2 regions of the Alteromonas sp. AWJ4_197 genome follow, and region 2 is predicted to be linked to the other one. Evidence: predicted binding sites of a transcription regulator. Region 2 holds the regulator's gene; the other holds the start of a gene.
What was found. The regulator sigma-54, encoded in region 2, starts transcription at its own class of promoters, with help from an activator protein. The targets are predictions, from matches to a motif close to GTTGGCACGNNNNTNGNNT.

Region 1: the regulator sigma-54 is predicted to act here: its motif matches at 4,014-4,032, upstream of glnA (glutamate--ammonia ligase).

Annotation. Positions count from the first base shown of each region.
Region 1 is NZ_JBSWWW010000002.1:517,665-525,277, reverse strand. Features, by position in the region: gene glnG (nitrogen regulation protein NR(I)) at 1-717, opposite strand, end outside; gene glnL (nitrogen regulation protein NR(II)) at 710-1,795, opposite strand; gene ACXAGC_RS05705 (DUF4124 domain-containing protein) at 1,923-2,432, opposite strand; gene glnA (glutamate--ammonia ligase) at 2,534-3,943, opposite strand; gene typA (translational GTPase TypA) at 4,511-6,334, shown strand; gene ACXAGC_RS05690 (response regulator) at 6,529-6,903, shown strand; gene ACXAGC_RS05685 (MalY/PatB family protein) at 7,003-7,613, shown strand, end outside.
Region 2 is NZ_JBSWWW010000006.1:107,426-115,038, reverse strand. Features, by position in the region: gene ACXAGC_RS14355 (HPr family phosphocarrier protein) at 1-145, opposite strand, end outside; gene rapZ (RNase adapter RapZ) at 145-990, opposite strand; gene ptsN (PTS IIA-like nitrogen regulatory protein PtsN) at 1,037-1,480, opposite strand; gene hpf (ribosome hibernation promoting factor) at 1,489-1,776, opposite strand; gene ACXAGC_RS14335 (RNA polymerase factor sigma-54) at 1,809-3,293, opposite strand; gene lptB (LPS export ABC transporter ATP-binding protein) at 3,389-4,114, opposite strand; gene lptA (lipopolysaccharide transport periplasmic protein LptA) at 4,120-4,689, opposite strand; gene lptC (LPS export ABC transporter periplasmic protein LptC) at 4,658-5,221, opposite strand; gene kdsC (3-deoxy-manno-octulosonate-8-phosphatase KdsC) at 5,218-5,772, opposite strand; gene ACXAGC_RS14310 (KpsF/GutQ family sugar-phosphate isomerase) at 5,772-6,743, opposite strand; gene ACXAGC_RS14305 (calcium/sodium antiporter) at 6,744-7,613, opposite strand, start outside.

The DNA.
Region 1 (7,613 bases), on a different contig from region 2:
AAGGAAAAGGGTACCGCCGTTTGCCTGCTCAAAACGGCCCTGACGGGCAGTTTGTGCGCCGGTAAAGGCGCCTTTTTCGTGACCGAAAAGTTCTGATTCCACGAGGTCTGCCGGGATGGCTGCCATATTCAGTGCAATGAACGGATTGGCCGCACGGGGGCTGTGACGGTGCAGGGCATGAGCAACCAGCTCTTTACCTGTACCGGACTGACCATTAATCAGCACGCTGATGGAGGAGCGGGACAACCGGCCGATGGCACGGAAAACTTCCTGCATGGCCGGCGCTTCACCGATAATTTCAGTAACCGCTTCATCCTGAGGTACCTGATTTTGCCGGCTCTGTTCCCGTGCATGGGCCAGCGCCCGCTGCACCAGCGTAACGGCTTCGTCGATATCAAAGGGTTTTGGCAGGTATTCAAACGCACCACTCTGGTAGGCATTTACAGCACTATCTAAATCAGAATGCGCGGTCATGATGATGACCGGAATGAGCGGGTCAGTATTATGTACTTCCCCCAGCAGTGTCATGCCGTCCATCTGAGGCATACGGATATCTGAAACGATAACCTCAGGGCGCTGACCACTTTGTAATTGCAGTAAAAGATCTTCAGGATTCTCAAAACTCAAACACCCGATATTGGCTGCCTGTAATGCCTTTTGCAGAACCCAGCGGATTGAGCTGTCGTCATCTACAATCCATACGGATTCATTATTCATTATCCGACTCCTTTCTGGGGACAGGGAGATATAGCGTAAATTCGGTGTGGCCCGGATGGCTGTCTACCTCAATTTTTCCGCCGTGGTGATTTATTAATGTTTGTGCAATAGACAGGCCCAGCCCGCTTCCGTTCTGCTTGCTGCTGACCATGGGATAAAAAAGGGTGTCTCTGATTGCGGCGGGGATACCCGGTCCGTTATCAATGATCTGGATTTTGGCCACCAGAGAGTGCCGCTTACCCAAAATGGTCATTTGTCTGTCTATACGGGTAACAAGCCGAATTTGCGGTGACGGTGTTTTCGCTTCTGTGAGCGCTTGAACACTGTTTCTTAAAATGTTCAGTACCGATTGCTGAATCATGTCCTGGTCTACTTTCAGATCCGGAATACTCGGGTCATAATCGCGGATGATAGTGATTGGGTTATCAGAGTCGACCCTCATCAGGCTGCGCACTTTCTCAAGCGCTTGATGGAGATTACTCCACTCAAGCCTTGGCAGCGCGTTGGGCCCGAGCAAACGGTCAACCAGGTTTCGCAGCCGGTCTGATTGCTCGATGATCATCTGCGTGAATTCATTATGGTCGGGATTTGTCAGCTCTTTTTCCAGCAACTGGGCGGCACCGCGAATTCCCCCTAAGGGATTTTTAATTTCATGGGCGAGGCCGCGGATCAGTTCTCTGGCGGCATCGTGCTGGGCATTTTGCTGATTTTCTCTGGAGATGCGGCGTTGCTGGTCGATACGGCGCACCTCAAACATCAGTTTAGGGCCGTCATCGGTATTCAGGTTAGTGACAGTGAGATCAGACAATACACAACGCCCGTCTTTGAAGCACAGACGTAAATCGTTTTCAGTAAAGTCTTCGCCATGACGAATTGCCGCCCGCAAACGGGCATCATTGATGGCGTTCGGCACAAAAAAGTCCGATAGCTTGTGTCCGGAGAGCTGCTTCACCCCAGTTTCGAACAACGCTTCCCCTGCGTGATTGGCATAAACGATTTGCAATCGTTCGTTGACCATTACCAACGCTGTGTTCAGGTTGTTCAATAAATGGTTTGTTTCAAACTCGGTGGCTTGCATGCCGAGTATTCCTCATTTGCACTTTTATAGTGCATTATAGTTTAACGCGTTCAAACGGTGTTGATTGCACCAAAATAAAATTTTCTGATGAACCCGCATGGTGCGCTGGCTGCGCCACCAAAGAACGCTAATTGTTATTGATAAACACTGATGCCTGATGCAAATAAAGTGTTTGCTGAGGAGATGATGCAAGAGTCTTGCCCTTATTATCAATTATGTCTATATGATAAGTGTGGGCGCCACGGTCAATGCCGGCGAGGTTAAACTTACCGCTACTGTTGATGCGGGTTGGCTGGCCGTCGAAAGTAAGGCGGTAACGGCCACGGAAGGCCGGGGTGGTAGCGGCTGTTATAGAAAACTGACCGTTGTTATTGCGGATTGTGGCTTCCGGTTCCGGAGAGGAAATGGATACTTTATAGTTGGGCTGTTTGTCGCGGGATTGCGTCTGTTGCGTGGCTTTGATGTCGGGGCTGTCTGCAACATTACTGGTATTGGCTTCGAACTCAAGGGTCTCTGCGCCGTCCTGTGGCACGTCTGTATACAGAACGGTACCGTCTTCTTTCACGACTTTATAAATTGTTTGTGACTGTACTGAAGGCACGAATAAAGCGGTGACAAGCAAAATGCGAAGTATCATCGGACACCATTTTCACAACGAAAGAATTCTCAGTCTAGCAAAAGCCGGGACGAAAAAAAGCCCGCAGATGCGGGCTTTTTCAAATCAAATCAGCGAATGGCTTATACGCTGTAGTACATGTCGAACTCAACAGGGTGAGTAGACATGTTCAGAGTCGTTACTTCTTCAGACTTCAGACCGATGTATGCATCGATCATGTCATCAGTCATAACGCCACCGGCTTTCAGGAAGTCACGGTCGTTGTCCAGCGCTTCCAGAGCCATTTCCAGTGAGCTGGCAACAGTTGGGATTTCTGCTGCTTCTTCTGGTGGTAAGTCGTACAGGTCTTTATCCATAGAGTCACCAGGGTGAATCTTGTTGATGATACCGTCGATACCCGCCATTAACATAGCAGTGAAGCCCAGGTAAGGGTTACCAGTCGGGTCAGGGAAACGTACTTCGATACGACGCGCTTTATCGCTTGTTACGTAAGGAATACGGATTGACGCAGAACGGTTACGTGCAGAGTAAGCCAGCATAACCGGTGCTTCAAAGCCTGGTACCAGACGCTTGTACGAGTTAGTAGAAGCGTTAGTGAATGCGTTGATTGCACGGGCGTGCTTGATGATACCGCCGATGTAGTACAGCGCTTCTTCAGACATACCAGCGTACTTGTCGCCTGCGAAGATGTTTTTGCCATCTTTAGCGATAGACTGGTGAACGTGCATACCAGAACCGTTGTCACCAACCAGAGGCTTAGGCATGAATGTCGCAGACTGACCGTATGCATTTGCAACGTTGTGTACAACATACTTATAGATTTGAACTTCGTCAGCTTTCTTAACCAGCGTGTTGAAAGCACAAGCGATTTCGTTCTGACCAGCAGTTGCTACTTCGTGGTGGTGAGCTTCAACGACCAGACCCATTTCTTCCATAACCAGACACATTGCGCCACGGATGTCGTGTGCTGAGTCTACTGGTGGAACCGGGAAGTAACCGCCTTTTACGCCAGGACGGTGAGCAAGATTACCGCCTTCGAATTCTGCACCGGAGTTCCATTTTGCTTCAGAAGAATCGATCTTGAAGAAAGAACCCGCCATGTCAGTGTGGAATTTCACATCGTCAAACAGGAAGAATTCTGGCTCTGGACCGAAGAAAGCAGTGTCACCGATACCAGTAGACTTCAGGAACTCTTCTGCACGACGTGCAACAGAGCGAGGGTCACGGTCGTAGCCTTCCAGGGTAGACGGCTCAACGATGTCACAACGGATGTTTACCTGAGTTTCTTCTGCGAACGGGTCAACAACGCAAGATGCTGCGTCTGGCATCAGGATCATGTCTGATTCGTTGATGTGTTTCCAACCAGAAATTGAAGAACCATCAAACATCTTACCTTCTTCAAAGAACTCGTCATCGACCAGACCTGCAGGGATCGATACGTGTTGCTCCTTACCTTTTGTGTCGGTAAAGCGTAAGTCTACAAATTTAGCTTCGCTTTCTTTGATCAGCTCTAATGCCTTTTCTATTGACATCGTGTCCTCCGGATTTATTAGAATAAACGTGGAATGAACAATTTCACTCCAAAATAATTGAGAATCATTAAAGCTATTTTCATGCCACTTACATGAAGACGGTAAAACGCGGCTTAGCAGGCAGTAGCACAAAAATCCACAAACGCAAGTGCACTATGATGGTGCGGTGAAGCTCTATTTTGGTGCGCAAGGGTGTTTTGATTCATCGGGTTCTATCGGACTGCTGAACATTATTAAGCCGTGATTTATCCGTACCGGAATGATTCGAACCGGAGCAGAAGAATAAAGGCTGTGACAATGCAGAAATTGCAGTATATGAAGATAAGAACTGATGCTTAGACTAGAACAAAGCAAACCCGGATACTAGTAGGATCATTGATAAAACATTGGAATAAATTAGATCCGCACATAATCCAGAAAAGTGTCACAAAGAAAAATAAAAAAAGATGCGCAAAGCGAAAGGAATTTCTGTACAATCCGCGCACATTTTACTATTCCGTTTTAGCAATCAAATCTGCCTGATGTTTTTCTTACATCTGCAACGCTGATTTCCAAGGCTTTGACCCAATGACCACTGATATTAATAAATTACGCAATATCGCGATTATCGCGCACGTTGACCATGGTAAAACGACTCTGGTTGACAAACTGTTACAGCAATCCGGTACGCTGGAAAGCCGTGGCGAAGCCCAGGAACGGGTAATGGACTCTAACGACATCGAGAAAGAGCGTGGTATTACCATTCTGGCGAAAAACACCGCCATTAACTGGAATGACTACCGCATCAACATCGTAGACACCCCGGGACACGCCGACTTCGGTGGTGAGGTAGAGCGTGTAATGTCGATGGCTGACTGTGTACTGCTGCTGGTTGATGCGCAGGAAGGTCCTATGCCGCAAACCCGTTTCGTAACGCAAAAAGCGTTTGCTCAGGGTCTGAAGCCAATCGTAGTAATCAATAAAATTGACAAGCCGGGTGCACGTCCTGACTGGGTAATGGATCAGGTTTTTGACCTGTTCGATAACTTAGGTGCGACTGATGAGCAGTTAGACTTCCAGGTTATCTATGCATCAGCACTGAATGGCTGGGCATCAATGGATGCAGACACCAAAGGCGAAGACATGACGCCACTGTTCCAGTTAATCGTGGATCAGGTTGAAGCGCCAAATGCAGACCCTGCCGGTGCATTCCAGATGCAGATCTCTCAGCTGGACTACAACTCATATGTTGGCGTAATCGGTGTTGGTCGTGTTAAGCGCGGTAGCGTGAAGATGAACCAGCAGGTTACTGTTGTTGGTGCTGATGGTAAGAAGCGCAACGGTAAAGTGGGTCAGGTACTGGGTTACTTAGGTCTTGAGCGTCATGAAGTCGACTCTGCAAGCGCAGGTGACATCATCGCGATTACTGGTCTGGGCGAACTGAAAATTTCTGATACTGTGTGTGACGTTAATACAGTAGAAGCCTTGCCTCCGCTGACGGTTGACGAACCAACAGTAACCATGACGTTCCAGGTAAACACATCTCCGTTTGCCGGTAAAGAAGGTAAGTACGTGACTTCACGTAACATCCTTGAGCGTCTGCAGGACGAGCTGGTACATAACGTGGCACTGCGCGTTGAAGAAACCGCTGACCCGGATAAATTCCGCGTATCAGGCCGTGGTGAACTGCACTTAGGTATCCTGATTGAAAATATGCGTCGTGAAGGTTACGAGCTGGCGGTATCACGTCCGGAAGTAATCCTGAAAGAAGTTGACGGCGAGCTGCAAGAACCGTTTGAAACACTGACTATCGACTGTGAAGACGAGCACCAGGGTTCAATCATGGAACAGCTTGGTCTGCGTAAAGCAGAAATGCGTGACATGAACCCGGATGGCAAAGGCCGTATCCGTATGGACTTCATCATTCCAAGCCGTGGTCTGATTGGTTTCCAGACTGAGTTCATGACGCTGACTTCCGGTTCAGGTCTGTTGTACCACACGTTCGACCATTACGGTCCGCACAAAGGCGGTACTATCGGTAAGCGTAAGAATGGTGTACTGATTGCCAATGCAATGGGTAAAGCACTGACAAACGCCCTGTTTAACCTGCAGGAACGTGGTCGTCTGTTCATCGGACACGGTGTTGAAGTTTACGAAGGTATGATCATCGGTATTCACAGCCGTGACAATGACCTGACAGTAAACGCCCTGAAAGGTAAGCAACTGACAAACGTGCGTGCATCAGGTACTGATGAAGCGCAAACTCTGGTTCCACCTGTGAAAATGTCATTGGAACAGGCGCTGGAATTTATCGATGACGATGAACTGGTAGAAGTTACGCCGGTAAGCATCCGTATTCGTAAGAAGCTGCTGACTGAAAACGACCGTAAACGTGCCGGTCGTGCGAAATAAGTACTGAGTATTTTTGAAAAAGCGTCCTGATGGACGCTTTTTTTTCGCCTGAAGTATTGTTTCAATCCCGGTGAATAAGACTTATTCTTCATGTTGCGCCGGAGCCGGCAATGTATGTGTGTACACTGAGTGCCGGAATGTCCGGAAAGAGAAATAGTTCAGAGCTGCTGTAGCATGCTGTTAAGGAGTAAAGTGTGGCTGAATACACCATCGCAGTGATAGATGATGATACGATAACGTTAGACATTGTGACCTATGCACTGGAAGAGGAGTTGGGTGCCAATGTGTTTGCTTTCAGCCGGAGTGAAATGGCGCATGACTTTTTAGTCAACCAGCCGCAGGATAATTTGTCTTTGATCATCAGTGATCAGAACATGCCCCAATACGACGGTTTAACGTTGCTGAAAGCGTGCCGTGAAGCTGGGCTGAAAACCCCTTTCATCTTACTGACGGCTGATGCCACACGTGACACGGTAATCGCAGCGAAAAAAGGCGGGGCCACCCAGTTTCTTGCCAAACCGTTCACATCAGAAAACCTGGTGCAGAAAGTTAAGCAACTGGTGGATTGAAGCTGACCGTTAATCGTTGTAGTGTTACAGGCATAGAGATATGGCCCGCAGGGGCCTTCTCGCACTTTCTTTTAGCACTGCAACACAGGAAAATCTCACGTGCCTTTCAATTTCGACGATACGCCTTCCCGTCAGGATACCTATTCTTTTAAATGGCAAAAATACGCCGGTCAGGACATCATTCCGGCATGGGTTGCCGATATGGAATTCCGTTGCGCCCCCGCCATTCTGGATGCACTCTCTTCCAGTGTTGATCACGGCATCATGGGTTATGTATTGCCGGCGCAGTACAAGCCGGCTATTGAGGCTGTTCAGCGCTGGCTTGAAGACAAACACGACTGGGTTATTGATCCTGACTGGCTGGTATGGACGCCGGGCGTCGTGCCGGCATTTAACATTGCCATTAAAGCGTATTGTAAGCCTGGTGATAAAGTGATGGTGCAAACGCCCAATTATCCGCCGTTGCTGGCTGCGCCGAAAATTAACGGCATGGAGCGTGTCGATATCGGTACTGTTGACGTAGACGGCCGGCCCACACTGGATTTTGCTGAGCTGGAAACCCAGGCCGCGGATCCAAAGTGTAAGTTACTGATTCTGTGCAACCCGATGAATCCTGTGGGGAGTGTGCTGAGCCAGCAGGAGGTTGATCGTGTTGCTGAGATTTGCCTGCAAAACGACGTGAAATTGTGCAGTGATGAAATTCACTGCGA
Region 2 (7,613 bases):
GCACACTATTGGCATTAGCCTGCTTATCGCCTTTTTGTAAAATAACTTCGGCATCAAACTGATTCGCCAGTTGCACCAACTGCGTTGCAGCTCTGGCATGCAGGCCCAGTTTATTAACAATAGTCAGAGATTTCTCTATGCGCATTATTTACTTTGCTCCCTGTGGCGGATCTGGACATCAGGATGAGATTCCCGGAAGTTTTTCGCCAGTGATTCCGCTACATAAACTGAACGGTGCTGTCCGCCTGTACATCCGATAGCGACTGTCACATAACTGCGGTTGTTCCGTTCAAGGTGTGGCAACCAGGTCGTGATGAGGTTCTGAATCTGCCAGATAAATTTGGTCACTATAGGCTGGGAACTGAGGAAAACCTGAACCGGTGTATCCAGGCCTGTCAGGTGTTTTAAATCCGGCTCCCAGTGAGGGTTTGGCAGAAAACGGGCGTCAAACACATAGTCTGCATCTTTGGGAATACCGTGTTTAAAGCCGAATGATTCAAATACCAGAACAAGTCGTGAGCTTTTCTTACCGAGGATACGCTCGCGGATTAATTCTGCCAGCTGGTGGATGCTCAGAGAGTCGGTATCAATATTCAAATCCGCTCTTTCCGCTACAGGCGCCAGCAGTTCACGTTCTGTCTGGATGGCATCTGACAATGACTTATTCAGTTTGGCCAGCGGATGTAACCGCCGGGTTTCGCTGAACCGGCGCACCAGCATATCGTCACTTGCGTCAATATATACGATGGTGACAGTCCATGACTCCGGCAGGTAGTCGAGAATTTCAACCAGCTCAGAAGGCTCTTTAGGCAAGTTTCTGACATCAATACTCACAGCTACCTGCTCGTATTCATCGGCGACAGTGTGTGTCAGGGCTGGTAACAGATTAACCGGAATATTATCGACGCAGTAGTACCCCAGATCCTCAAGGGCACGAAGTGCTACTGATTTTCCTGAACCGGAACGTCCGCTGATGATGATTAACTTCACGCCGTTTCTCCTGAAGTCACGTGTTGTCGGTGCGTATTACACTAAGTTACTGTAATGCGCGAATAATATCATCACTTGTCTGAGCTTTGCGGATAGTTTTTATGGTTTCTTTATCGCTGAGTTTTCCGGCAACCATGGCCAGAGTTTGTAAATGTCCTTCGGTTTGTTCCTGAGGGACAAGCAGAGTAAAGAAAATATCCACAGGTTTGTTGTCGATAGCATCAAAATCGATGGCGGGTGTGCTGGTAACTACGATGGCGATGACATTTTCCAGTCCGGCCAGGCGACCGTGGGGGAGGGCAATGCCGTTACCTATACCTGTGCTGCCCATTCGCTCACGGGCCAGCAGGCTACTTAACACGGTGGCTTCATCAACATCGGGGTTATTTTTAGCTGCAATCCCGCTGATGATTTCGAGAATGCGTTTTTTGCTATTGCACTGGACCGCACACTCGGTGCGGTCCAGGCTGACTATGGCTTGTATATCCATGAATTCAATTAGTGCTTTTTAAGCTTTTCCTTGTGTTTCAGGACCTGCCTGTCGAGCTTATCGACCATGCTGTCAATGGCAGCATACATGTCCTGATTTTCGGAAGAGGCGAAGACTTCCGCGCCGCTAAGATGAACCGTTGCTTCTGCTTTTTGGCTAAGCTTTTCAACATTTAAAATAACGTGCACATTTGATATGTGGTCAAAATGACGTTCCAGTTTGCTGAACTTAGTATCGACATAATTACGCAAAGAATCAGTGATCTCAATGTGATGACCAGAAAGGTTGATTTGCATATTTCGTCTTCCTTATTTTGAGCAGCCTTAAGTTAGATAAGGCTTTTGCGTTGGTTAGACGGCGGGATCGACAAGGATTCCCGGTACTTTGCTATTGTTCGCCGGGCAACCATAATGCCTTGATCGGCCAACAACGAAGCAATCTTGCTGTCACTCAGTGGCTTGCTTGGCTTTTCAGCGGCAACCAGCTTCTTAATCAGGGCGCGAATCGCTGTAGATGAACACTCACCACCTGATTCAGTGGCAACGTGGCTGGAGAAGAAATACTTCAACTCGAAAATACCACGGGGCGTGTGCATGTACTTCTGCGTTGTTACCCTGGAAATAGTAGATTCGTGCATATCTACCATTTCTGCGACATCATTCAGCACCATTGGTTTCATCATTTCAGGGCCATGCTCAAAAAAGCCCATCTGTTGCTGAACAATACAATTTGCTACTTTCAGCAGCGTATCGTTCCGGCTCTCAAGGCTCTTAATAAACCATTTTGCTTCCTGCATGTGAGAGCGGATAAATTGTGAATCACTGCTGTTTCTTGCTTTACGGCTCATTGCAGCATACTGCTGATTAACACTGAGCTTAGGCAGGCTGTCGGGGTTTAATTCTACAACCCAACGGCCATTTTTCTTCGCAACCGATACATCCGGAATGACATATTCGGGTTCTTTCGTAATTAATGCACTGCCCGGACGGGGATTAAGCGTTTGCAGCAAACGCATCGCTTCCCGTAACTGATCTTCTTTCAGGCGGGTTTTACGCATTAACGTACGGTAATCTTTACTGCCTAACAGATCGGAATGCTCTCTGAGCAGTAGTTTGGCTTCTTCCAGCCACGGTGTTTCCGGTGCAAATTGCGCCAGCTGAACTAACAAGCACTCCTGCGGTGTGCGGGAGCCGGAACCGAGAGGATCAAAAAGCTGAATACGTTTAAGTACGCACTCAACTTCATCTTCTTCAACGGGCTCTTCCATATCTTCACTGTTAACGCTTTGCAAAATGTCGTCAACGGTAACCGTGAGATAGCCGGACTCATCAATAGAATCGATGATCGCCAGTGCGATGGCGCGGTCTGTGTCAGAAAAAGGTGTCAGACGCATTTGCCACAGCAGATGGTCCTGAATATTTTCGGTGGTTTCACCCTGAAAGATTTGTTCATCGTCGCCACCGGAAGGGCCGGGCGCGGGTGCAGAAGACGCAGAAATGTACTCATCCCAGGTACTGTCGATGGGCAGCTCGTCCGGTAAATCATTCTTTTCCAGTGCTTCACCGGTATCCATACTGTCAGAAGATGAGGCTGATGCAGACTCTTGCATGCTGTCATCATTATCGATGTTATTTTTCTCAATTACATCGTTGTCGGAGCTGTCGTCGACTTCCAGCAAAGGATTAGAGTCGAGGGCTTCCTGAATTTCTTGTTGTAAGTCCAGCGTAGACAACTGCAATAGCTTGATCGCCTGCTGAAGCTGAGGCGTCATTGTCAGTTGTTGGCTAAATTTTAACTGTAAAGATGGTTTCATCTACGTCTTATATAAACTCTAAAAAGGACATCCGGTTGTAGCGGTGTGAGTGCCGGTGGCGAAATCTCCGCTAAATGCTCATCCCGATATCTTAACTATAGCCTGAATTGCTCACCAAGGTATACATCACGAACTTTTTGATTACTTAATACCTGTTCTGCGGTGCCCTGAGCAATCAGTTCTCCATGACTGACGATATAGGCCTCTTCACACACATCAAGGGTTTCCCTGACATTGTGGTCGGTGATGAGGATACCGATACCTCTGTCCCGTAAGTGCTGAATGATCTTCTTTATATCATTAACCGAAATCGGGTCAACTCCGGCGAAGGGTTCATCGAGCAAAATAAATTGCGGATTGGCTGCCAGTGCGCGGGCAATTTCAACCCGGCGGCGTTCGCCACCCGACAAACTCATACCTGTACTATTACGTATATGGTTAATATTAAATTCATCAAGTAGTGCATCCGCTTCCTGTTCACGTTGATGACTTTTTAAGTCTTTACGCGTCTGTAATATCGCCATGATGTTTTCATGTACGGTCAGCTTGCGGAAAATGGATGCCTCCTGGGGTAAATAGCCAATTCCCCGGCGGGCACGTTCGTGCATTGGCTGGTGCGTCAGCTCCTGCTCATCAATGAGGATTTTGCCTTTGTCCAGCGGCACAAGACCGACAATCATGTAAAACGTTGTGGTTTTACCTGCACCGTTAGGACCCAGCAGACCTACTATCTGTCCGGTAGAAACCGATAAACTAACGTCACGGACGACCTGGCGTGATTTATACGACTTTGCCAGGTGAGTCGCACTCAGGGTTGCCATGTAACTCAGTTACCCTCGTTTTCGTTGCTGTCTGAAGTCTTGTTCTCTTCCTTCAGCTCTTTAACTGTGTCAGGACGGAAAACCGTGGTTACCCGGCCGTTGCTGTTACTTTCACCGCCGGTTGCCAGAAGTTGCTCTTTTGACATGTCATAGGTGATACTATCTCCCTGGACCATGCTGGTATCTTGCTGGATTTTCGCATCACCTTGCAAGGAAATGAGTTGTTTGGCTACTTCGTAGCGAATTTCATTTGCGCTGGCTTTTACTTTTGCGCCGTCATCCAGCGTTTGAGAATAAGTGGCTGGTTTTCCGCGGGCAATAAAAACCTCTTTCCCTTCGCCTTCACTGGCGATGGCTTCAACTTCATCTGCGGCAATGATGAGTGAACCCTGGGTAATCTTCACATCGTCTTTAAAAACCGATTTCTTCTTTTTACCGTCAATAAACTGTGACTTAGCATCCACGGTAATAGGCTTTTCAAAATCACCGGAGCCGGCCATTGCCTCACCGGCAGCAGCAAGCAGCGCTATTGCTGCGAAAAGGCTAACTGCCCGGGGAATAAATTGTCTGCACATGATCAATTAACTCATATTGTTGGGTACGCAGGTTTGCATTGAAACCGTTACTTTTAATGATGGTCTGTACACCGCGTATATCTACCGGCTGGTCTGAAGTCATGGTTTTGTCATCCAGATTCACCTTAATAAAATTGGTTGTGATGGTCTGGATAAACTCTTCAGGGTTCAGGCTTTTTATCAGCACATTGTCTTCCAGCTGGATCAGGTCATCGTTGTAGAGTGTGCCTTCATCAGCGGTGACTTGCCATGGGGCCTCGTCATCATTCACATAGACAGTGTATTTGGGTTGGTCGAATAACACAAAGCCTAGTTGGTCGTAATGCTCCATAGAGGCGGCAAAGACTTCGTGGTTGAGTTTGCCTTCTTCGTTATACAGCGTAGTTGTCAAATTCTTTGCTTTATAGGCAGGGCGTAAGGCGTCTGCACCGGCTTTTTTCGCCGGAGCCTGCTCTTCTGCCATCCAGACCGGAAGGTACATCAGCAGCGCCATAACAAACAGCGCAGAAATACTGATCCCTAAACGGTTCATACGCTGGCCCCGTGTATGGTGTCCAGCGTGCCGAGCGCCTGTAAAATCACATCACAGACTTCCCGTACTGCGCCGAATCCACCATTTTTTGTGGTGATCCAGTTCGCTTCGCGGGTGACGGCCGGATGGGCATCTTTCACCGCAATTTTTGTTTCGGCAAACCGGTACATGCCAAGATCCGGCATATCATCACCGATGGCTGCGACCTCTGATGGCGCCAGATTCAACTTTTCGCACAACTGAGCCATAGCCGTGGCTTTATCTTCCTGACCCTGAATAATGTGCTTCACATTCAGGGCGGTCATGCGATTCTTTACAATGGCCGAGTCGCGGCCGGTAATGACAGCAACGTCCACACCACTGTTTATTAATGCCTTAACGCCATAGCCATCGCGGGTGTGAAAGGCTTTTAACTCTTCACCATTGTTGCCAAGATAAATTCTGCCGTCAGAAAATACGCCGTCGATATCACAAACGAGCAGTTTCAGCCCTTTGAGTTTTTCAAACCGCTCTTCACTGATCACACCGTAAAAAGTGACTTCATGTCCCATCAGAGAACTCCTGCTTTAAGCAACATATGCATGTTGAATGCGCCCACGGGGTGATCATTTTCATCCACCACCATCAGCGCACTGATCTTGTGTTTTTCCATTAAATTTAACGCTTCCACTGCCAGTGTACCGGAGCGGGTAGTTTTCCCGCCGCGGGTCATAACATTGGCTACCGGAGTGGTATGAATGTCGGTTCTGGCGTCCAGAATTCGTCTCAGATCGCCGTCGGTAAAAATACCGCTGAGTTTGCCGCTGTCATCTGTAATACCTGTCATTCCCAGACCTTTAGAAGATATTTCCAGCAGAGCCTGTGAAATGGTCGCGGCAGACGATACAAGAGGAAGAGCGTCGCCGGTCAGCATGATATCGCCCACTTTGAGTAACAGTTTCCGGCCCAGACTGCCGCCCGGGTGAGAGAGGGCGAAATCATCTGAAGTAAATCCTTTAGCATCCAGCAGTGCAATGGCCAGCGCGTCACCCATTACCAGGGTTGCTGTAGTACTAGAGGTCGGTGCAAGCCCCAGCGAACAGGCTTCTTTTTCCACACTGACATTGAGTACCACATCGGCATGCTGGCCGAGGGTGCTTGATTCGCTATTCGTCATCGCGATGACAGGCACAGACAGCCGCTTGACCACGGGAAGCAGGTTCACCAGTTCGCCGGTTTCTCCGGAATTTGAAATGGCCAGCAATATGTCTGTCTGACTAAGCATGCCGAGATCGCCATGATTGGCTTCGCCAGGGTGCATGAAAAAGGCTGGTGTGCCTGTACTGGCAAGAGTCGCAGCAATTTTACGCCCGATGTGGCCGGATTTCCCCATGCCGCACACGACTACTTTGCCTTTGCATTCAGACAACAAGGTACAGGCTTGCTCAAATTTATTGTCCAGCCGGGATGCCAGCGCACTTACTGCGCTGGTTTCAATTTCTATGACCCGTCTGGCTGACGCGATATACGGTGAATTACTCATTTAACCAAATAACCAGAATTGATACGCCACAAAGCATAGTACAAAGATGCCACCTTCCAGGCGGCCTAACTGGCGTTTGCCGATAAAATTAAAGCTCAGGAAAAATAATAACACTGTGAGACCAAACATCACCCACATGTCTCTGTTATACACATTCTCGTCCAGTAGCCCGGGAGCAATGAGTCCCGGCATACCTAATACTGCCAGCAGATTAAAGATATTCGAGCCGATAACATTTCCCAGTGCCAGGTCGCTTTCACCTTTCAGTACACCGGCCACACTGGCGGCCAGCTCCGGTAAGCTGGTGCCCAGCGCTATGATTGTCAGGCCGATCACCAGGTCGGACACACCGAAAAAATGGGCGATATCTACTGCCGCATTCACCATAAAATGGGCGCTGAGTGGCAGTAACACAATACCCACGCCAACCCACAACACTGCAGAACCGGTATTTACACCGTCAGGGATTTCTCCGTCGGTTTCTTTCACCAGCGGATCTTCCTTATCTACCTGTAACGATATCCAGGCCATACCTGCGAGTACAAATACAAACAGGCCGAGGAGAATCATGCCTTCCAGATGAGCCAGTTTGCCGTTATTAAGAAAGAACATGGCAAGCACGGTTACACCAAGCAGAACCGGGAATTCACGTTTTAATGTAGAGGAAGAGACGACGAGCGGTTTTACCAGGGCCGTGATACCCAGCACGAGGGCAACATTAGTAATATTTGAGCCCAGCGCATTACCTACCGCTGTGTTCATATTGCCATTTGAGGAGGCGATAGCCGATACAACAATTTCCGGTGCTGATGACCCCATAGCGACAATGGTTAAACCAATCATCATGGGGGAGATTCCGATATTTTTCGC